Regions from separate parts of the Pseudomonas sp. No.117 genome, predicted to be linked through region 4. Evidence: predicted binding sites of a transcription regulator. Region 4 holds the regulator's gene; each other region holds the start of a gene.
What was found. The regulator FliA, encoded in region 4, starts transcription of late flagellar genes. The targets are predictions, from matches to a motif close to CTAAAGTTTNNNNNNNNNNNGCCGNTAA.
Positions count from the first base shown of each region.

Region 1: ACYJP6_RS03455 (methyl-accepting chemotaxis protein) is a predicted target of FliA. The motif match lies at 3,083-3,110, and genes of this name have one in related genera.
Region 2: motA (flagellar motor stator protein MotA) is a predicted target of FliA. The motif match lies at 2,411-2,438, and genes of this name have one in related genera.
Region 3: ACYJP6_RS09545 (methyl-accepting chemotaxis protein) is a predicted target of FliA. The motif match lies at 2,146-2,173, and genes of this name have one in related genera.

Region 1 is NZ_BAAJNP010000001.1:738,516-743,858, reverse strand. Features, by position in the region: gene ACYJP6_RS03465 (hypothetical protein) at 1-553, shown strand, start outside; gene ACYJP6_RS03460 (hypothetical protein) at 644-910, shown strand; gene ACYJP6_RS03455 (methyl-accepting chemotaxis protein) at 957-3,014, opposite strand; gene ACYJP6_RS03450 (xanthine phosphoribosyltransferase) at 3,196-3,768, shown strand; gene ACYJP6_RS03445 (YkgJ family cysteine cluster protein) at 3,772-4,176, shown strand; gene ACYJP6_RS03440 (YkgJ family cysteine cluster protein) at 4,739-5,053, opposite strand; gene ACYJP6_RS03435 (peptidoglycan D,D-transpeptidase FtsI family protein) at 5,183-5,343, shown strand, end outside.
Region 2 is NZ_BAAJNP010000003.1:374,623-379,965, forward strand. Features, by position in the region: gene ACYJP6_RS08470 (nitroreductase family protein) at 1-147, opposite strand, end outside; gene ACYJP6_RS08475 (flagellar motor protein MotB) at 311-1,501, opposite strand; gene motA (flagellar motor stator protein MotA) at 1,501-2,352, opposite strand; gene ACYJP6_RS08485 (HDOD domain-containing protein) at 2,470-3,987, shown strand; gene ACYJP6_RS08490 (rhodanese-like domain-containing protein) at 4,047-4,856, shown strand; gene asd (archaetidylserine decarboxylase) at 4,873-5,343, shown strand, end outside.
Region 3 is NZ_BAAJNP010000003.1:598,255-603,597, reverse strand. Features, by position in the region: gene ACYJP6_RS09550 (hypothetical protein) at 1-331, opposite strand, end outside; gene ACYJP6_RS09545 (methyl-accepting chemotaxis protein) at 384-2,006, opposite strand; gene ACYJP6_RS09540 (nucleotidyltransferase family protein) at 2,266-2,844, shown strand; gene ACYJP6_RS09535 (LLM class oxidoreductase) at 2,948-3,937, shown strand; gene putA (trifunctional transcriptional regulator/proline dehydrogenase/L-glutamate gamma-semialdehyde dehydrogenase) at 4,208-5,343, shown strand, end outside.
Region 4 is NZ_BAAJNP010000007.1:259,622-264,964, reverse strand. Features, by position in the region: gene flhF (flagellar biosynthesis protein FlhF) at 1-455, shown strand, start outside; gene fleN (flagellar synthesis regulator FleN) at 548-1,378, shown strand; gene fliA (RNA polymerase sigma factor FliA) at 1,375-2,115, shown strand; gene ACYJP6_RS18460 (chemotaxis response regulator CheY) at 2,203-2,577, shown strand; gene ACYJP6_RS18455 (protein phosphatase CheZ) at 2,597-3,385, shown strand; gene ACYJP6_RS18450 (chemotaxis protein CheA) at 3,412-5,343, shown strand, end outside.

The DNA of each region.
Region 1 (5,343 bases), on a different contig from region 4:
GGTCGAGCTGCTGCAGGGTGGCGCTGCCAACCGCGCGGTGGTCGAACAGCGCGGCGACGACAACCGGGCTGGCGCTCGCCAGGGCGCACGGCGGCAGGACGTCCAGCTGATCCAGATCGGCAACCGCAACCAGGCGGCGGTGCAGCAGAACGGCCGCGACGCTAGCGCCCAGAGCGTCAGCGCGCGGCAGCTCGGTGACGACAATACCGTTCAGGTAAACGTGACCGGCCAGGGCAACCACCTCGATCTGCAGCAAGCGGGCAGTCGCAACGGCGCCACCGTGCTGATCGGCGGCGACGATTCCCGCCTGACCCTGGCCACCCAGGGCAACGACAACGAGGTGAGCGCGCTGTGGATCGGTGACAACGTCGAACTCGGTGTCGAGCAACTGGGCGACGGCCATGTCTTGCACGCAGGGCTGGGCAGCGAAGCCCGGGTCAGCGCCAGTCAGCAGGGCGGCGGCCAGTATGCCGCCATTAGCCAGACAGGCACGGGCAACAGCGTAAGCCTGCGCCAGAGCGGCCAGGGCAACAGCGCGACGATCCAGCAATAGCTCTGATACAGGCGGTCACATTGCTCGCTGGTTTGTTGGCGTCAAAGCTGCTTCAATAGCCCTTTGACATCACCGTCGAGGACCTCGTCCATGAACGTGACCTCAAGCAGCACCCTCTATGCCGGGGTGCAGGCCTTCCAGAACGGCAGTCGCACGGTGGAGAAGGCCGGTAGCGCCATCGCCTCCCAGACGGCGCGCAACCAGGACGAAGCCCTGAGCGCGACCACCAGCAGCCAGGCCGACCTGGCCAGCCAGCTGGTCAACCTGGACGTCGGCAAATACCAGGCCCTGGCCGGCAGCAAGGTCATGCAGACCGCCCAGGAAACTCTGGGCACCCTGATCGACACCAAGGCCTGAACATCCTTCCGCCAGACCAGGGGCGCCGCGGCGCCCCTTCGTTCGTTCAGCTCAGGCGAAAGCGGGTGGTGTTGGCTGCCAGGGTACGGCTGCCGGCATCCAGGCCGACCGCCGTCGACTGCACGGTGCGGGCGTTGCTCAGCAGGTCGGCTGCGGCACCATCGACCTGCTGGATGTTGCCACTGACCTGATCGGCCGTGACCGCCTGTTGTTCGGCCGCCGTGGCGATCTGTACCAGGGTGTCCGACACCCCCTGCACCGACTCGGCGATCTCTTCCAGCCGCTGCCCCAGCCCGGTGATGGACTGGGCATCGCTGGCCGCCTGGCCGCAGGCCTCCTGCATCAGGGACACGGCCTGGGCCACGGTGCTGCTCAGGCTGCCGACGGTTCCGGCGATCTGCGCCGTGGACGCCTGGGTCCGCTGCGACAGCGAGCGCACCTCGTCGGCCACCACCGCGAAACCTCGTCCCTGGTCGCCCGCCCGCGCGGCTTCGATGGCGGCATTGAGCGCCAGCAGGTTGGTCTGCTCGGCGATGCCGCGGATGACGTCCACCACCTGCTGGATCTGGCCGGCCTGGGTGTTCACCTGGGCCATGGCCGCGGCCGTCTCGTCCAGCCGCTGGTTGAGCCGCTGGATACTGGCGGTGGTCTGCCGGCTATCGCTCTGGCTGGCCTGGGCGATGCCACGCATCTGCGCGGCGCGCCCGGCGGCTTCCTCGCAACTCTGGGCCACGCCCTGGGCGGTAGCGGCCAATTCGGTGGCGGCGGTGGCGATCTGGGTGATCTGCTGCCGCTGGGCCTCCACGGCGCCCAGCGCTGCCTCGGCCTGCTCGCCCAAGGCGCCCGAGGCCGTCCCCACCTGGCGGCTCTCCTGCTCCACCGCCTGCAGGCTGCCGCGCAGCTGTACCACCGCCAGATCCAGCGCCCGCCCGATCTGCGCCAGTTCGTCCTGGCCGGCAACCTCGGCCTTGTGGGTCAGGTCACCATCACGCAGGCCTTCGGCCAGGGTGGTGATGCGCCGCGCACTGCCGCGGATGGCGGTCTGCATGCACAGCAGCAGGTAGCAGGTCACCACCAGCAGCAGCCCGAAGCCGCCGGCGATGAAGGCGAAACTGCGGGTGGCATCGGCGCCGTAGAACTGCAGCCGATGATCGAGGCTCTTGAGAGTCTGCTGGCGGAAGGTCTCTAGGCCGTGCAGAACGCCATCGAGGGTCGCCTCGAACTGCTCCGGCTTGAGGGTGATCTCGCCACCGAACAGCCCTTGGTCGAGGGTCTTGAGGCTGGCGTCCAGCTGGCCGTTCACCTGCTGGTAGTCGTCCTTCCAGCTCGCCAGGTCAGCGGGCAGCTTGCTGCCGAGCAGCGCCGCGACCTTGGCCAGGCTGTCAGTGGAATCGCCGACCCGGGCGCGCAGGTCGCGCAGCTGCAGGCGGCTCTGCAGGCTGAACTGGCCGGAGGCGACGCTGGCCTGGCCGACACTGGCGAGGCGCCCGAGGCGTTCGTACAGCTCGACCGACTGGGTCGTGCTGATCTGCATCATCAGGTAGGTTTCCAGCCAGGGGTCGAGGATCAGGCCGCTGTCGAGGGCGATCTGTTCGCGCAGTGCCTGGACTGCGCCCAGGGCGGCGGTGAATCTGTCATAGCCATCCGGCCACCAGCCCAGGCTGCGCAGATCCTTGATTTCGAGACCGGCGACCGCCTGCTGGAGAGCCTGGAAGCGCTTCTCGACATCGCTGCCGAGGGCCTCGGTGGTGACCTGCTGCTGCAGCGCGGCCAGGCGCTCGCGCCGGCTGTCGCCGCGCTTTTCCAGCGCCGCGATGGCGGCCTCCACCGCCGGCGTCTGCTGCCGACTGGTGTCGACCGCCTTCCAGCGGGCGGTGAGGTTGCGCTGGGCATTGAGCTCGGCTTCCAGGGCATCCAGGCGCTGCAGCAGCCGGACGCCACTGCGCTCGCCACTGACGCTCGCGAGCTTGGCCTGGAAGTCCGCCCCCAGCAACCAGAGGCTGACCACCAGCGGCAGGATGAACAGCACGAGTAGCAGCATGAATTTGCGGGCGAAGCCGAAACGGCCCAGCGCGCGAATGCCTGGTGACAATAAAACGCCCATCTTCGACCGCTCCTCTGACCAACCACCGGCACCTGCCGTCCACCCTTTCCGGGTGCTCATAAGACGACTTGTCGGCAAACTAACGACTTTCTTGAAAGATAGGGCACAATCGCCGCCCTTCCGTATTCCCAGACCCGGTCCTGCCCTCAGGCCCGGGCGTTGCCGTTAAAGGACCGTCCGCGTGGAACGCCTCAAAGCCAAGATTCGCAGCGAAGGCCAGGTACTCTCCGAGCAGGTGCTCAAGGTCGATGCCTTCCTCAACCACCAGATCGATCCGGCGCTGATGCAGGCCATCGGTCAGGAATTCGCCCGCCGCTTCGCCGAAGCCGGCATCACCAAGATCGTGACCATCGAGGCCTCGGGCATCGCCCCGGCGGTGATGACCGGGCTGGAGCTGGGCGTACCGGTGATCTTCGCCCGCAAGCACCAGTCGCTGACGCTGACCGACAATCTACTGGTGGCCAGTGTCTATTCCTTTACCAAGCAGACGGAGAGCACCATAGCCGTCTCGACCATGCACCTTTCGTCCGACGATCGGGTGCTGATCATCGACGACTTCCTCGCCAACGGTAAGGCGGCCAAGGCGCTGATCTCGATCATCGGCCAGGCCGGTGCCGAGGTGGTGGGGCTCGGCATCGTCATCGAGAAGTCGTTCCAGGTCGGTCGCGCCGAACTGGACGCCCAGGGCTACCGCGTTGAATCCCTGGCCCGCGTCGCCTCCCTGGCCGACGGCCAGGTTACCTTCGCCGAGTAAGCCATGGCCCAGATACTGCGCATCCTCGGCGCCGACCTCGACCGCACCGAGACCTGGATCCGTTACGACAAGGCGATGTGCCTGGACTGCGTCTCCAGTTGCTGCACCCTGCCGGTGGAAGCCCGCCTGTCCGACCTGATCCGCATGGGCGTGGTGGACGAATTCGAGAAGGGCGAGCCGCTCAAGGACATCGCCAAGCGGCTGAAGAAGGACGGCGTGGTGGAGCGCCTGAATGCCAAGACCGGGCTGTTCACCCTGGTACGGCTGTCCAACAACGACTGCGTCTACCTGCATCCCAAGACGCGGCTGTGCACCATCTACGACCAGCGCCCGGAAACCTGCCGCAACCACCCGCGGGTCGGCCCGCGGCCGGGCTATTGCGCCTACAAGCCGCAGAAGCTGCGTTAGACGGTAGCCCGTCGTAGGTTGGGTTGAGCACAGCGAAGCCCAACAAGACGTGCCCGGCATGCCTGTATTGTTGGGCTGCGACGCAGCAGCCGTCGCAACCCAACCTACGGGTGCCTGAAGCCCTGTAGCGTGGAAAACCGCGCAGCGTTTTCCACAGGCCCGCTCGCCAATACTCGCTGAATAAGGCTGGCGCCGTCAGCCACCCTACGTACTGGACGCGTAGGTTGGGTTGAGCGCAGCGAAGCCCAACAGGGCTTACCTCGGGTGTCGGCAACGTTAGGCTTCGACGATGGAGCCGTCTCAACCCAACCTACGAGCTAACCCCCTCTCCCTCCGGGAAAGAGCTGGGGTGAGGGTGAACCTCAAGTGCCGTAGGTTGGGTTGAGCGCCAGCGAAGCCCAACAGGGCTTGCCTCGGAGTGCCGGCAACGTTGGGCTTCGACGCTGGAGCCGTCGCAACCCAACCTACGAGCTAACCCCCTCTCCCTCCGGGAAAGAGCTGGGGTGAGGGTTAACCTCAGGTGCCGGAGCTTGAGTCGAGCGCCAGCGAAGCCCGCCGGCGCTCAGAGCTCGCCACTCTCCATCGCCCGCCGCATGTCCGCCCGCTCTTCCAGGCATTCCGGGCCGGCCATGTCGAAGATCCGGCAGACCCAGGGGCGCACCTCGTAGATGCTGCAGTTCATCTGCTGGCGATCCAGGGCCGCGCACCAGCCGTCGTCGAGGCGCTTCATGCGGGTGCCGGTCCAGTCTTCCTCGATGAAGCGCGCCGGGACCCCGAGGTCGTCGAACAGCAGCACTTCCTGGCGGCAGCACCAGGCCTGACAGCTGTCGCAGGTCACGGTAGGGGTGGAAAGATCGTGCAGGGGGATGTCGCTCATCCGCTCAGTGTAACGTCCCTGGGCGCCCAGCGGTTCCCGGCCGATGGCTGGAGCAGTTACCATGCGCGCTCCCGATGATTGTAACCTCTTGTGACCATGCCCAAGCCCCCTCCCCGCGCAGGAGCCGCCATGACGGCCGCACCCCGCTATCGCTTCTATGCCGTGGTCATCGTGCTGGTCCTGCTGACCTGCGTGGTCGCCGGACGCATCACCTACCTCAAGCTGTTCGATGCCGAATTCCTCGGTGACCAGGGCGACCGCCGCTCGGTACGCCACATTCCCATCCCCGT
Region 2 (5,343 bases), on a different contig from region 4:
CGAGCTCTGGGAATTGAAGGCGGAGGGCGACAGCTTGACCGCGTCCTGGATCAGCGTGGTGACCTGGTCCTGGGCCAGCGGCAGGTTCTTGCCCAGCGCATACTGGCTGCGACGGCGCTTGATGGTGTCGATAAAGGCGTTGCTCATCGGAAGGCTCCTGCAGAGGGTTCGGAGATCGAGAGACCGCGCGCCAGGGCGCAAGGTGCCCGATCGATCATGAAACCCCTGCAGCATAGCCAGCCGCGCTCGCGTCAACGGACGAAAAAACCGAACGCTGACAGCGAATTTTCCTATCGATCGAGGCCGCCGCTCAGGGCTTGCCCTGGATGACGCCGGCGTCGAAGGCGTTGATCTGCTGCTTGAAGGCCGCATCGTTGATGGGTTGCGCCAGGTTGCCGGTGGCGGAGACGCCACCGCTGGACACCCCGCCGCGACTGGCCCCCGGCGCATCCTTGGCCGCCGGCTTGGGTGCCTGGTTGCTTCCGGCCCGCCCTTCGATGGCCTGTTGCGCCTTCTTGGTCAGCACGATGATGTCGATGCGCCGGTTGATCGGATTGAGCGGATGGTCGCGATCGAAGGGCGCCGACGAGGCATAGCCGACGATCCGTGCCACCTGGTCTTCCGGATAACCCCCGGCGACCAGCGCCCGGCGCGCCGCGTTGGCCCGGCCGGCGGACAGCTCCCAGTTGCTGAAGTCGCCTTTGCCGTTGTACCGCGCCGCATCGGTGTGGCCGCTGATGCTGATCTTGTTCGGCACCTGGCGGATGGTGTCGGCCATGGCCAGCAGGATGTCCTCGAAATAGGACTTCAGCCGCGGACTGCCGGAATCGAACATCGGCCGGTTGTCGGCATCGACGATCTGGATGCGCAGGCCGTCCTGGGTGATCTCCAGCAGGATCTGGTCCTTGAACTTCTGCAGCTCCGGATTCTGCTCGATCTTGTTCTGCAGTTCCTGCAGCAGCAGTTGCAACCGCTCCTTGTCCACCTGCTCGGCGATCTTTTCCGCCTGGCTGGCGTCCATCTTCTGCGCCTGGCTGGCATCGGTCTTCGACGCCGCCTGGCTCTGGTCCTTCTGCTGCTGCGCGGTATCGTTGGGCTGGCGCTTCTCGGAAGGATCCAGCGCCTGGGTCGGATCGGGCGCCACGCGGTTGGATTCGTTGGGGTCGGCGCGCTCCTGCATGTCCGGATTGACCTTGTTCTGGGTCGAGTCCGGCTGCGCCTGGATCTCCGGATTCAGGGTGCGGTCGGGCGCCGGCGTCGGGGTGCCGCCCAGGTCGATGACATAGGGACTGGCGCTTTCGGTGAAGCCGATCGGATCCTGGAAATAGCCGGCGATGGCCTTCTTCTGCTCCGGGGTGGCCGAGGACATCAGCCAGAGCACCAGGAAGAACGCCATCATGGCGGTCGCGAAGTCGGCGAAGGCGATCTTCCAGGCGCCGCCGTGGTGGCCGGCGGCGCTCTTCTTGACGCGCTTGACGATGATCGGCTGGTTGTTGTCCATCAGCTGCCCCGCATCGCCTGCTCGAGTTCACTGAAGGACGGCCGGTGCGCGGGGAACAGCACCTTGCGGCCGAATTCCACGGCGACGGTGGGCGGCATGCCGCTGGCGGCGGCCACCAGGCAGGCCTTGATGGCCTCCAGCACATTGAGCTCTTCCTTGGCGTCGTGCTCCAGGCAGGTCGCCAGCGGACCGAAGAAGCCATAGGCCGCGAGAATACCGAGGAAGGTCCCCACCAGGGCCGCGCCGACGTGGCCACCGATGGCCGCCTGGTCGCCCTCGCCGAGCATGCCCATGGTGATCACGATCCCCAGCACCGCGGCGACGATGCCGAAGCCGGGCAGGCCGTCGGCGACCCGCGACACGGCATGGGAGGGGTGCTCCAGCTCTTCCTTGATGCCCGCCAGCTCCATGTCGAACAGGCCCTCCAGCTCGTGGGGCGCCATGTTGCCGGAGGACATCAGCCGCAGGTAGTCGGCGATGTAGGCGGTCATCTGCTCATCCTTGAGGATGTTCGGGTACTTGCTGAAGATCGGGCTGGCCTTGGGGTCCTCCACGTCCGCCTCGATGGACATCATGCCCTCGCGCCGGCTCTTGTTGAGGATCTCGTAGAGCAGCTTGAGCACGTCCATGTAGAAGGCGTGGGTGAAGCGATTGCCGAACATCTTCAGCGACTTCTTAAACACCTGCATGAAGGTGCTGCCCGGGTTGGCCTGCAGGAAGGCCCCCAGCGCCGCGCCGCCGATGATCAGCACCTCGAGCGGCTGGATGATCGCCGCGATCTTGCCATGCGCGAGGATGTAGCCGCCGAGGACAGCCGCGAATATCACGATGATGCCGATGATTTTTGCCATGGTTGGGAATACTGTGTGCTAAGGAAAATTGAGCCGGGGATCTACCCTCACGCCCCCTTTATCGGACCCGGCGTCCCGGACTGAAGGCCTTTCATCAAATTTCAAGGCGACCGTCGTATGTCCAGCCGCCCGAACACCGTCGAAGACTGGGTCAAACACCTGGAAGGCGTGCGCCTGCCGGTGGCCACCGCCACCGCGGATCGTCTGCGCCGCGCCCTGGCCGATGGCCGCCTGGCGTTGCATGAGATCGCCGAAAGACTCTGCGAGTCACCTCCGCTGGCGCTGGCCCTGCTGCGCGAGGCCAATCGCGGCCATGCTAGCCTCGGCGACCCCGCCGCCAGCCTCGAAGCCGTGCTCGGACGGGTCGGCCTCGGCCCGGCGGAATACCTGATCGCCCGCCAGCCCAGCCTGCCAGAAGAGCGCCTGCCACGGCCACTGCGACAACTCTGCCTGGTCAGCCAGCACGCCATGACCCTCGGCCTGGGCCTGTTCGGCGTACCCCTGGCGCGCCTCTGGCCGGACATCCGCCTGGCCGCCCTGCTCTTTCTGGCACCGCTCTGGCCGCTGGTGACGCGCTATCCGGAACTCTTCGAGGAGTGGGAGCGCCGGGTCCTGGGCGAAGGCGAACCAGCGCTGCAGGTCGAGCGCGAATTGCTCGGCGTACCGGCCGTCCGCCTGTGCCAGGCACTGGCCCGCCACTGGCAACTGCCCGACTGGATCGTCGAAGGCTATCGCCTGCTGGACCAGGATCGCCGCCAGCTGGTCAAGGCGCTGCACATCGCCCACGGCGAAGATCCCCTCGAACAGCAGCAGCGACTCGACGAGGATCCCAACCTGCGGCGCTGGCTGACCCATCCTGGCAACACCATCCTGCTGGCCAACGGCCTGGCGCTGGCCAGTCACCATGCCTGGGACGGCCCCCACACCCTGCGCTGGCAACGCCTGAGCGCCCTCTACCTGCAGCTGCCGCTGGCGCGGGTGCAGGGTCGCAGTCACGAACTCGCGGTCCAGGACGCCCAGCGCCATGCCCGGCCGGGTCTTTGGCACCCTGCCGAGGGCCTGCTCTGGCCGCCGGGCGCGCGGCGCCTGCAGCCGGTGCCGCGGGTGCAGGTCGCGAGCCAGAGCCAGGCGCAACGCTGGCGCGGTCTCTGCGAGCAGCTGCTGCACACGCCCAGCGCCTTCGCCACCCTGCCCCAGCTGTTCGACTGCGCCCGCCAGGCGCTGGTGGCCTGCGGCCTGCCCCGCCTGCTGCTGCTCACCCCCGATCGCAACGGCCAGAAGGGCAATGTGCAGTTGCATCACGGGCTGGAGGAAGCCCCCGGTCTGCAGCTGGACATCGCCAGCCAGCCGCTGCTGGCCAGGCTGTTCGGCAGTCCGGGGCAGCTGCGCATCGATGCCGGCAACCGGACGCGTTTCGCGCCGCACCTGCCCGCCGACCTGCGGCGGCTGTTCGCCAACGAACGGCTCTGGTTCCGCAGCCTCGGCTTCGGCGAGCGAGTGGTCCTGCTGGTGGTGCTGGACAGCGAGCTGGAGCCGGCGGACCCGCGGCGGACCGCAGCGCTAGACAAGACCTTCACCTGTATCGAGCGCGCCATCGGCAGCTTCGCCAATCGGCCGCGGGCACGGCCGACCTGACGCTGGGCCGCCAACCTCGGTACACTTCAGCTTTGCTACGGACCGACGGGAAATCCGCGATGCCCTTTTCCGCCCTGCCCCTGGTGATTGAGCCCGCCGATCTCGCGGCGCGCCTGGACGCGCCCGAGCTGATCCTGGTGGATCTCAGCAGCGCCGCCCACTACGCCGAAGGGCATCTGCCCGGAGCGCGCCACGTCGCGCCCGCCCGCACCCAGCTGGGAACCAAGCCGGCGCCCGGCCTGCTGCCTGCCCAGGCCGACCTGGAGCTGCTGTTCGGTGAACTGGGGCATCGCCCCGAGGCCGTCTACGTGGTCTATGACGACGAAGGCGGCGGCTGGGCCGGCCGCTTCATCTGGCTGCTGGACGTCATCGGCCACGCCAACTATCACTATCTCAACGGCGGGCGCCAGGGCTGGATCGCCGCCGGCCTGCCGCTGGTGACCGACGTCCCCGCTCCCGCCGGCATCTCGGTGCCGCTGACAGTGCACGAAGAGCCCACCGCCACCCGCGCCTACCTGCAGAGCCGGCTGGGCGCCGAGGACCTGGCGATCTGGGATGCCCGCGGCGCCGACGAGTATCGTGGCGAGAAGGTGCTGACCGCCCGCGGCGGCCATATCCCCGGCGCCATCAACTTCGAGTGGACCGCCGGCATGGACCGCGCGCGCCAGCTGCGCATCCGCGACGACCTCGCCGCCGAGCTCGAGCGCCTGGGCATTACCCGCGACAAGGAAATCATCACCCACTGCCAGACCCATCACCGATCCGGCTTCACCTACCTCGCGGCCAAGGCCCTGGGCTACCCGCGTGTGAAAGCCTATGCCGGCTCCTGGGGCGAATGGGGCAATCACCCCGACACGCCCATCGAATGATCGCCAAGGACCTCCCATGAAACTGCAAGACCGACTGTTCATCCTGGCCCAGCATCTGCTGCCGCACCACCTGCTGTCGCGGGTCGTCGGCGGCTTCGCCGAGTGCCGCGCGCCCTGGTTCAAGAACCTGCTGACCCGCTGGTTCGTCCGTCACTACGACGTGGATATGCGCCAGGCCCAGGTGGAGGACCCCACCGCCTACGAAAACTTCAACGCCTTCTTCACCCGCGCCCTCAAGCCCGGCGCCCGCCCGCTGCCGGCCACGCCCGGCGTGGTGGTCAGCCCCAGCGATGGCGCCATCAGCCAGCTGGGGCGCATCGAGCATGGTCGCATCTTCCAGGCCAAGGGCCACAGCTACAGCCTGCTGGAGCTGCTCGGCGGCGACGGTCTGCGTGCCGCGCCCTTCATGGGCGGCAGCTTCGCCACCATCTACCTGTCGCCCAAGGACTACCACCGGGTGCACATGCCGCTCACCGGCACCCTCAAG
Region 3 (5,343 bases), on a different contig from region 4:
GGTTGTCGGTGGCATGGAACGCGAGGTAGGCCCATTCCAGGTTGGCCTTCCAGCTGTCCTGCTCGGGCTTGGCGGTGACCTGGAGGGTGGCGTCCAGCTTGTCGGTCAGGCCGTATTGGAATTGTCCGCCCAGCTTGCTCAGCTGGTCGCCGCGCCAATGGTCGTTGGTCTGGCCCTGGATGCCGAAGCTGCGGCCATCGTCTTCGCCACCCAGGTGGGTGATGCCGGCGGTGCCGAAGCCGTTGAAACGGTAGTCACCCTGGTCGAGGGCGAGCGCGGATCCCGCGCAGCTGAGGGCTGCGCCGAAGGCGAGCAGACGTGCAAAAGCCATGGAAGTGCTCCTAAGGGGTTTCTTGGTATGGGGAGAATCGGTACGCGGATGGCTAGATGCGGAAGCGCGAGGTCGCCTGCCGTAGATCGGTGTCGACCACCACCAGCTGCTCGCCCATGCGGGCGGTGGCGGTGGTGCTGTCCGCACTGGACTGGGTATCGCTCTGCAGGCGATGGGTATCGCTGCTGATCGAGTCGGAGAGGCTCAGTTGCTCGCGGGTGAGCAGGGCGATCTGAGCGTTGTAGTCGTTGATGCGCGCCACGGCCTGGGCGATGCCTTCGAGCATCTCGGTCGCGGCATTGGAGCTGCTGGCACTGGCCTGGGCCTTGGTATTGTTGCCCTGCATGGCCAGCAGCACGCGCTGGGCATTGCCCTGCAGCCGCTCGATGATCTCCTGGATCTCGGCGGTGGAACGCGCGGTCTTCTGCGCCAGGTTGCGGACCTCGTCGGCGACCACGGCGAAGCCACGTCCCTGCTCGCCGGCGCGCGCGGCCTCGATGGCGGCATTGAGCGCCAGCAGGTTGGTCTGCTCGGCGATGGACTTGATCACGTCCAGCACCAGGCCGACCTGGCGGGTTTCCTGTTCCAGCTGCTGCATTGACTCCGCCGATTGCCGCACGCTGTCGTCCAGCTCACCCATGTTGCGCGACAGCTGGCCGATGCTGGTGCGAGCGGCGGCGGACTGCTCGGCGGCCGCTGCGGCCTGGTCGGCGGCTTCGCGCGAGCGCGTGGCCACCTCGTGCAGATTGCTGTTCATGGTCTGGATGTCACGGCCGATGGAATCGGTATGGCCGTGCTGGGAGCGCGCGTTGTTTTCCACCGTCTGGGTCAGGCGGTAGAGCTCGGCGGACACCTGGCCCAGGGGGTGGGCGGCGTCGATGATGGACTTGATGGTGTCCTGCAAGCGGTCGAGGAAGACGTTGAACAGTGCGGTCATCTGGCCGATCTCATCCCGCGAGCCGACCTGCAGGCGGCGGGTCAGGTCGCCGTCGCCCTGGGCGATGGCGCGTAGCGAGGTGATCACCTCGCGCACGCTGCCCAGCACGCTGCGGATGGTCAGGACGGCGGCTCCGGCGAGCAGCACCACCAGCAGCAGGCTCAGCCAGATGCCGACCCGCGTGGTGTTGGCGTTCTCGTCGCGGGCCTGGGCCAGGGTGTGCTGGAAATCGGTATAGGCATGGCTGCGCAGGGTGGTGCCCAGGGCCTGGGCGGCCGCGAGGTCCGAGGCCATGCGGTCGAGGCTGGGGCGCAGGGTATCGAAGGAGCCGCTGCCCTTGATCAGTTGCTCCGAGGCGCTCAGGGCATTGTCCCCGTAGCGATGGATGCCCTCGCGCCAGCGCGTGATCTCTTCACCGCGCGCCGGGCTCTGCCGGGTGAGATCGGCCATTTCCTGCAGGCGACTGTCGATCTCGCCGACGACCTTGCGGGCCTCGCCCAGGGTTTCCAGCTCGCTGGCGGTCACGGCGCTGTTGAACAGGCCGGGCAGGCGGGAAAACTGGAAGAGCACGGCATCGGCCTTTTCCAGCAGCGGATAACTGTGGTTTTCCAGTTGGTCGAGGCGTTGGTCGTTACCGGCCAGCTGGGCGGAGGTGTAGGCGACGTAGAGCAGCAGGCCCAGCAGGGCGGCCGCCGGCAGCAATGACAGCTTGAGCGTGAGCGACAGGTTGCGGAACATCTACACCTCGGGTGGCACGGGCAGTGGCAAGCTTCGAGGTGCGGGGCCGTCTTCGGGAATGAAGGCTCGCCGGCGGTCAGATCCTGACCAGTCACCACGTCCTGTTGGCCTCGCCGGTAGTCAAAGCGAAGCCGTCACCGTTTCGACGGCCCCGAGGCAAACTTGAATGGAATAACCGTTATTGCGATCAACGCCGATGGACGTTGCGAAAACGGGTCCAGGCGGTCATTTTTATCGTTTTAGACTGATTGGTCGGGCCATGACCACGCTGCTTTCCCCACTGGAATCCTGGCTGGCGGCGGATACCGAGCGCCTGCACCTGCTACGGATCCTCGCCGAGCTGCGCCTCCCGGATGCCTGGCTGGCGGCCGGCTTCGTGCGCAACCTGGTCTGGGATCGGTTACACGGCTATGCCCGGTCGACGTCGCTGGCGGACCTGGACGTCATCTATTTCGATCCGGCCGATTGCCGGCCCGAGCGCGATCGAGCGCTCGAGGCCGAATTGACGCTCAAGGCGCCGGGGTGGCTCTGGTCGGTGAAGAATCAGGCGCGAATGCACAGGCGCAATGATGACGCCCCCTACGCTAGTAGCCTGGATGCCATGCGATTCTGGGTAGAGGTGGAGACGTCACTGGCCGCTCGCCTGACGGATACTGGCCAGGTCGAGGTGATCAGCCCCTTCGCCCAGGCCGGGCTCTTCGCCCTGCACCTCACGCTCAATCCCTGGCGTCCGCGCCCCGAGGCCTTTCGCCAGCGCTTGGCGAGCAAGGGCTGGCTCGCGCGCTGGCCGCGGTTGCAGGTCCAGGGCCTGGCACCCGCGGTCCGCTCGCCCGGGTAGCCAATCCGTGGACGGGCGCACCTCATGCAGCCCAGACGAACCCTGGAAGGGCGCTAGACTCCATAGAAGGTCACCCGTAGTTCTCATCCGGCAAGGAATCCCCATGTCCACCACGGATCGTCGCCGTGCCTTTCTCCAGCATCCCGGCTTCTCCCGGCTGTTCGCGCCGGGGCGCCTGACCCTGGGTTTCCTGTTGCCATTGGAGGGCTATCCCGATGATCCCCTGCCGACCCTGCGCGACCATGCCCGGCTGGCGCGGCTGGCCGATCAGCTGGGCTTCGCCGCGCTCTGGGCGCGCGACGTGCCCTTCTACGATCCCGGTTTCAACGACGCCGGCCAGGTGTTCGAGCCCTTCACCTATCTCGGCTACCTGGCCGGTATCACCCAGCACCTGACCCTGGCCACCGGCAGTGCGGTCATCACCCTGCGGCATCCTCTGCACCTGGCCAAGATGGCGGCCTCGGTCGATCAGCTCAGCGACGGCCGGCTGGTGCTGGGCGTGGCCTCGGGTGACCGGCCGGTGGAATACCCGGCCTTCGGCCTGGAGAACGAATTCGAACGCCGTGGCGAGCGCTTTCGCGATGCCTTCGAGATGTTCCGCCTGGCCGGCGAGACCCCTTTCCCCCTTGGCGAATTCCGGCGCTTCGGGGACCTGCAGGGCGTGGCGGACCTGGTGCCCAAACCGGTGCACGGTCGCATCCCGGCGCTGGTCACCGGGCGCAGTCGGCAGACGGTGGACTGGATCGCCGCCAAGGCCGATGGCTGGTTCTACTACTTCGTACCCGTCGAGCACGTGCCGGCGCTGACCCGGGTCTGGCGCGAAGCGCTCGACGAGATCGGCGGGCGTGAACTGTTCAAGCCCTTCGCCCAGGGCTTGTTCTTCGAACTGGCCAGCGATCCCGCCCAGCCGCCCAGGCCCATCCATGCCGGCCTCTCCTGCGGGCGCCGCGCGCTGGTGGACTACCTCGGCCAGTTACAGGACGCCGGCGTCAACCACCTGGCCCTCAACCTGAGACCCTCGCGGCGCCCAGCCAGCGAAGTGGTCCAGGAATTGGGCGAATTCGTGCTGCCGCATTTTCCTTCGCTGCAATAGGGAGCGCTGCCCGGGTGTGGCGCCGGGTAACACTTGCCTGGCTAACGATTCGCGCCCCTGGCTGGCCGGGCGCCCGGCAGGCCGCCTGGCGTGGTTCAACCGAGTCGCAACCCTTGGCCTGATCTCTGCATAGTTTTGCGATCTGTTACTCCCGTCCTGGTGCAACCGGATCGGCGGTAGAGTGCTATGGGTTGCACTTGGTTGCACTTTTCTTTCGAGCGGCGCTAAGCTGCGCCGACTTTCGACGCCTTCTTGCTTGAGGACCTGCGCATGGCCACCACTACCACCCTGGGCGTAAAGCTCGACGAAGCCACCCGCGATCGCCTCAAGGAAGCCGCGCGCCGGATCGACCGGACCCCGCACTGGCTGATCAAGCAGGCCATCTTCACCTACCTGGAAACCCTGGAAAGCGGCGCGACCCTGGCCGATCTGCAGGGCATCGCCCAGCGCCTGGCCGAGGGCGACAACGAAGCCGTCGAGGCCCTGGCCGATCCGGTCTATCAGCCGTTCCTGGAATTCGCCGAGAGCATCCTGCCGCAGTCGGTGCTGCGCTCGGCCATCACCGCGGCCTATCGCCGTCCGGAAGAAGAGCTGCTGCCACTGCTGCTGGAACAGGCGCGCTTGCCCGCGGCCCAGGCCAAGGCCACCCATGAGCTGGCCCATCGCATCGCCGAGAAGCTGCGCAACGCCAAGGGTGCAACCGGGCGCTCCGGAATGGTGCAGAGTCTGCTCCGCGAGTTCTCCCTGTCGTCCCAGGAAGGCGTCGCCCTGATGTGCCTGGCCGAAGCCCTGCTGCGCATCCCCGACAAGGGCACCCGCGATGCCCTGATCCGCGACAAGATCAGCACCGGCAACTGGCAGCCGCACCTGGGCAACAGCCCCTCGCTGTTCGTCAACGCCGCCACCTGGGGCCTGCTGCTGACCGGCCGCCTGGTCTCGACCCACAACGAGGCCGGCCTCACCAGCTCGCTCAACCGCCTGATCGGCAAGAGCGGCGAGCCGGTGATCCGCAAGGGCGTGGACATGGCCATGCGCCTGATGGGCGAGCAGTTCGTCACCGGCGAGACCATCGCCGAGGCCCTGGCCAACGCCAGCAAGTTCGAGGCGAAGGGCTTCCGCTACAGCTACGACATGCTCGGCGAAGCGGCCCTCACCGAAGCCGATGCCCGCCGCTACCTGGCCTCCTACGAGCAGGCCATCCACTCGATCGGCAAGGCTTCCCATGGCCGCGGCATCTACGAAGGCCCGGGCATCTCCATCAAGCTCTCGGCCTTGCATCCGCGCTACAGCCGCGCCCAGTACGACCGGGTGATGAGCGAACTCTATCCGCGCCTGCTGGAGCTGACCCTGCTCGCCAAGCGCTACGACATCGGCCTGAACATCGATGCCGAGGAAGCCGATCGCCT
Region 4 (5,343 bases):
CCCAGGCCCTGGCGCCCCTGGCACGCAAGCGCCTGGTGCTGATCGATACCGCCGGCATGCCCGCCAACGATCCGGCGCTCAAGGCCCAGCTCGAAGCCCTGGCCAACCGCCAGCTGAAGATTCGCAACTACCTGGTACTAGGTGTCACCAGCCAGAGCCAGGTGCTCAAGGCGGCCTACCACAGCTATCGTCGCTGCGGCCTGAGCGGCTGCGTGCTGACCAAGCTGGACGAGGCCGCCAGCCTCGGCGAAGCCCTCGGCCTGGCCATCAGCCAGCGCCTGCCGGTGGCCTACATCGCCGACGGCCCGCGCATCCCGGACGACCTGCATCCGGCCCGTAGCCACCAGCTGGTGAGCCGCGCGGTGAGCCTGCAGGCGCCGGAAGAGCCGAGCGAAGAAACCATGGCCGGGATGTTCGCCGGCCTGTACCAAAGCAATGCCCGCCGCGCCGGTTAGCGCAGACGAACGGTAGTGGTGCATTGCATGCCTGGGCACGCCAAATGCACTTGGTCTAAAGTGTGACGGATTTCAATCAAAGGTATCAGGCAATGGGTAGCATGCATCCCGTCCAAGTCATAGCGGTCACGGGCGGTAAAGGCGGTGTCGGGAAGACCAACGTGTCGGTCAACCTGGCCTTGGCCCTGGCCGATATCGGGCGGCGCGTCATGCTGCTCGACGCCGACCTGGGCCTGGCCAACATCGACGTTCTCCTCGGCCTGTCGCCCAAGCGCACCCTGGCCGACGTCATCTCCGGCGAATGCGATCTGCGCGACGTGCTGCTGCAGGGGCCGGGCGGCATCCGCATCGTCCCGGCGGCCTCGGGGACCCAGGCGATGGTCAATCTGACGCCGGCCCAGCACGCCGGCCTGATCCAGGCCTTCAGCGACATCAGCGAGAACCTCGACGTGCTCATCGTCGACACCGCGGCCGGTATCGGCGATCAGGTGGTCAGCTTCGTTCGCGCCGCCCAGGAAGTCCTGGTGGTGGTCTGCGACGAACCCACCTCCATCACCGACGCCTACGCCCTGATCAAGCTGCTCAACCGCGACCATGGCGTCACCCGTTTCCGGGTCCTGGCGAACATGGCGCTGACCCCCCAGGAAGGCCGCAATCTCTTTGCTAAGCTGACCAAGGTGACCGACAGATTCCTGGATGTCGCCCTGCAGTACGTGGGTGCCATTCCGTTCGATGAAGCGGTGCGCAAAGCCGTGCAGAAACAGCGCCCCGTGTTCGAAGCCTTTCCGCGTGCCAAGGCCTCGCTGGCCTTCCGTGCGGTGGCTCAGAAAGTCGATGGCTGGCCACTGCCGGCCAATCCGCGCGGCCATCTCGAGTTTTTCGTCGAGCGCCTTGTGCAACCAGCCATCGGTACCCACGCATGACAGCATCCAGCGGGCTTCGCATGTACAGCAAAACCTCGGAACGTACCCAGCAGGAGCAGCTCATCAACCGCTATGCGCCGTTGGTGAAACGCATCGCCTACCACCTCCTGGCGCGGCTGCCAGCCAGCGTGCAGGTCGAAGACCTGATGCAGGCCGGCATGATCGGCCTGCTGGAGGCCTCGCGCAAATACGACGCGGGCAAGGGCGCCAGCTTCGAGACCTACGCCGGCATCCGCATCCGCGGCGCCATGCTCGACGAGGTCCGCAAGGGCGATTGGGCACCGCGCTCGGTGCACCGCAACACGCGCATGGTCACCGACGCCATTCGGGCAGTGGAAGCGCGCACCGGTCGCGACGCTAAAGATTCCGAGGTCGCGGCCGAACTTAAATTGAGTCTGGATGAGTACTACGGCATCCTTGGCGACACCATGGGGAGTCGCCTGTTCAGTTTCGACGACCTCATGGAGGGTGGTGAGCATGGGCTCGAGGAGAGCGGTTCGCATGAACTCGAACCCGGTCGCGGTCTGGAAGACGAGCGCTTCCGCAAGGCCCTGGCCGACGCCATCGCCAATCTCCCGGAGCGTGAACGCCTGGTGCTCTCGCTGTATTACGACGAGGAACTCAACCTCAAGGAAATCGGCGAGGTACTGGGAGTGAGCGAATCACGCGTCTGCCAGCTCCACAGTCAATGCGCGGCACGCCTGCGGGCGCGGCTGGCGGAATGGCGTTCGCGTTAACCGGCTGGTACTCAGGCTACTACGATTGCTTAGGCGCGCCTCACGGCGTGTGTGCGGATTAGGACGGAGGTCGACTTGGACAAGAACATGAAAATCCTCATCGTGGACGATTTTTCCACGATGAGACGCATCATCAAGAATTTGCTGCGCGATCTGGGCTTCACCAATACCGCCGAGGCGGACGACGGCAACACCGCGCTGCCGATGCTGCAGAGCGGCAACTTCGACTTTCTCGTCACCGACTGGAACATGCCGGGCATGACCGGTATCGACCTGCTGCGCCAGGTCCGTGCCGACGCGCGGCTGAAGACCCTGCCGGTGCTGATGGTGACCGCCGAAGCCAAGCGCGAGCAGATCATCGAAGCCGCTCAGGCCGGCGTGAATGGCTACGTGGTCAAGCCTTTCACCGCCCAGGTGCTGAAAGAAAAGATCGACAAGATCTTCGAGCGGGTGAACGGCTGAAGAAAGCCGCGGGGACGTTATGGATCAGCTTGGCACCAACAGCTTCAGCGACTTCGAGTCGAATTTAAAACAGCACGCCCAAGAGCTGGTGAAATGCCTGGAGAGCGGCGACTTCGCCCAGGCCGTGCAGGTCATCAATGAACTCAACCAGCTTCGCGACCGGGGTCTCTACCAGGAAGTCGGCAAGCTGACCCGCGAGTTGCACAACGCCATCGTCAACTTCGAGATCGATCCGCGCGGCATGGCCGGCGAAGAGGTCTCCCAGATCAGCGATGCCACCGATCGTCTTTCCTACGTGGTGAAGATGACCGAGAACGCCGCCAACCGGACCATGGATCTGGTGGAGGAGAGCGCGCCGCTGGTGGGCAACTTCGGCGACGAGGCCCGCGCCGTGCACGCCGACTGGAAGAAGTTCATGCGCCGGGAAATGGGCGCGGACGAATTCCGTGAGCTGGCCAAGCGCGTCGACGCCTTCCTCAGCCACAGCGAGAGCAGCGCCGGACAGCTGTCGGCCAAGCTCAACGACATCCTGTTGGCACAGGACTACCAGGACCTCACCGGTCAGGTCATCAAGCGGGTGGTCAACCTCGTCGGGCAGATCGAGAAAGACCTCGTCAAGCTGGTGATGATGGCCAGCCAGGTCGACCGCTATACCGGCTTCAGTCACGATCACACCGCGCTGATCGAACAGAATCGAAAAGAAAAGACGATGAAGGGTGAAGGTCCGCAGATTCATGCCGATAAGCGTGAAGACGTTGTGGCTGCTCAGGTCGACGTCGACGATCTTCTATCCAGTCTGGGCTTCTGACCCAGACCCTTTTGGGGAGTGCAGGAATGAGCTTCGACGCCGATGAAGAAATCCTCCAGGATTTCCTGGTAGAGGCCGGCGAGATTCTCGAACAGTTGTCGGAACAATTGGTCGAGCTGGAAAGCCGCCCGGATGACATGGATCTGCTGAACGCCATTTTCCGGGGCTTCCATACCGTCAAGGGCGGTGCCGGGTTCCTGCAGCTCCATACCCTGGTCGAGTGCTGCCACATCGCGGAAAACGTGTTCGACATCCTGCGCAAGGGCGAACGCCGCGTGGATGCCGAATTGATGGACGTGGTGCTGCAGGCCCTCGACTCCGTCAACGAAATGTTCAGCCAGGTGCGGGAGCGTCAGGAACCGACTCCGGCGACGCCCGAATTGCTGGCGGCCCTGGCCCGGCTGGCCGAACCGGCCGGCAGCGAACCGGCTCCGGCTCCGGCCCCATTCGCCTCCGCGCCTGCTGCGCCGGTGGTGGCCGCGCCGCCGCCGGCCCCGGTCGCCGCCGAAGCGGCCACCCCGGAGCTGAGCGACGCCGATTTTCAGAATCTGCTCGATGCCCTGGGCTCCGAGCCGAGCGCCGCAGCTGAAACCGCCGCCAGCGCCGGTGGTGACGACATCACCGATGACGAGTTCGAAGCCCTGCTCGATCAGTTGCACGGCAAGGGCAAGTTCAACGACGCTCCGGCTGCCACGCCGAGCGCCCCCGCGGTAGCGGCTGCTCCGGCAGCCGGCGCGGCGAGCGGCGATGACATCACCGACGACGAATTCGAAGCCCTGCTCGATGAGCTGCACGGCAAGGGCAAGTTCGCGGCCAGCGAGACCGCGGCACCTGTGGCAGCCGCGCCAGCTGCCGCAGCGCCGCCAGCCGCCGGTGGTGACGAGATCACCGACGACGAATTCGAATCCCTGCTCGACGAATTGCATGGCAAGGGCAAGTTCAGTGGTCCCGCCACCTCTTCCGAAGCGGTCGCTGCACCTGTCGCTTCGGCACCGGTAGCTGCCGCGCAGCCGGCACCGGCACCCGCGCCGAAAGCGGCTCCGGTGGCCGAGACCGCCGCGCCCAAGCCGGCGGCGGCACCTCCTGCCGAGCGTCCCACCAGCGAAGCGGAGACCACCGTCCGGGTCGATACCGCGCGGCTGGACGAGATCATGAACATGGTCGGCGAGCTGGTGCTGGTGCGTAACCGCCTGGTGCGCCTCGGCCTGAACAGCGGCGACGAGGCCATGGCCAAGGCCGTGTCCAACCTCGACGTGGTCACCGCCGATCTGCAGACCTCGGTCATGAAGACGCGGATGCAGCCGATCAAGAAGGTCTTCGGGCGCTTCCCGCGCCTGGTCCGCGACCTGGCACGCAGCCTGAAGAAAGAGATCAACCTGGAACTGGTCGGGGAAGAAACCGACCTGGACAAGAACCTGGTCGAGGCCCTGGCCGATCCGCTGGTGCACCTGGTGCGCAACGCGGTCGACCACGGTATCGAGGGTCCGGCCGAACGCGAAGGCAACGGCAAGTCCCGCGCCGGGCGCGTGGTGCTCTCCGCCGAACAGGAAGGCGACCACATCCTGCTGTCGATCTCCGACGACGGCAAGGGCATGGACGCCGATCTGCTGCGCAACAAGGCGGTGGAGAAGGGCCTGCTGGACCGCGATGCGGCCGAGCGCCTGACCGAGACCGAGTGCTTCAACCTGATCTTCGCCCCGGGTTTCTCCACCAAGTCCGAGATCTCCGACATCTCCGGTCGTGGCGTGGGCATGGATGTGGTCAAGACCAAGATCAGCCAGCTCAATGGTACCCTGAACGTCTTCTCGACCAAGGGCCAGGGCTCCAAGATCGTCATCAAGGTACCCCTGACCCTGGCGATCATGCCGACGCTGATGGTGATGCTGGGCAACCAGGCCTTCGCCTTCCCGCTGGTCAACGTCAACGAGATCTTCCACCTCGACCTGTCCCGCACCAAC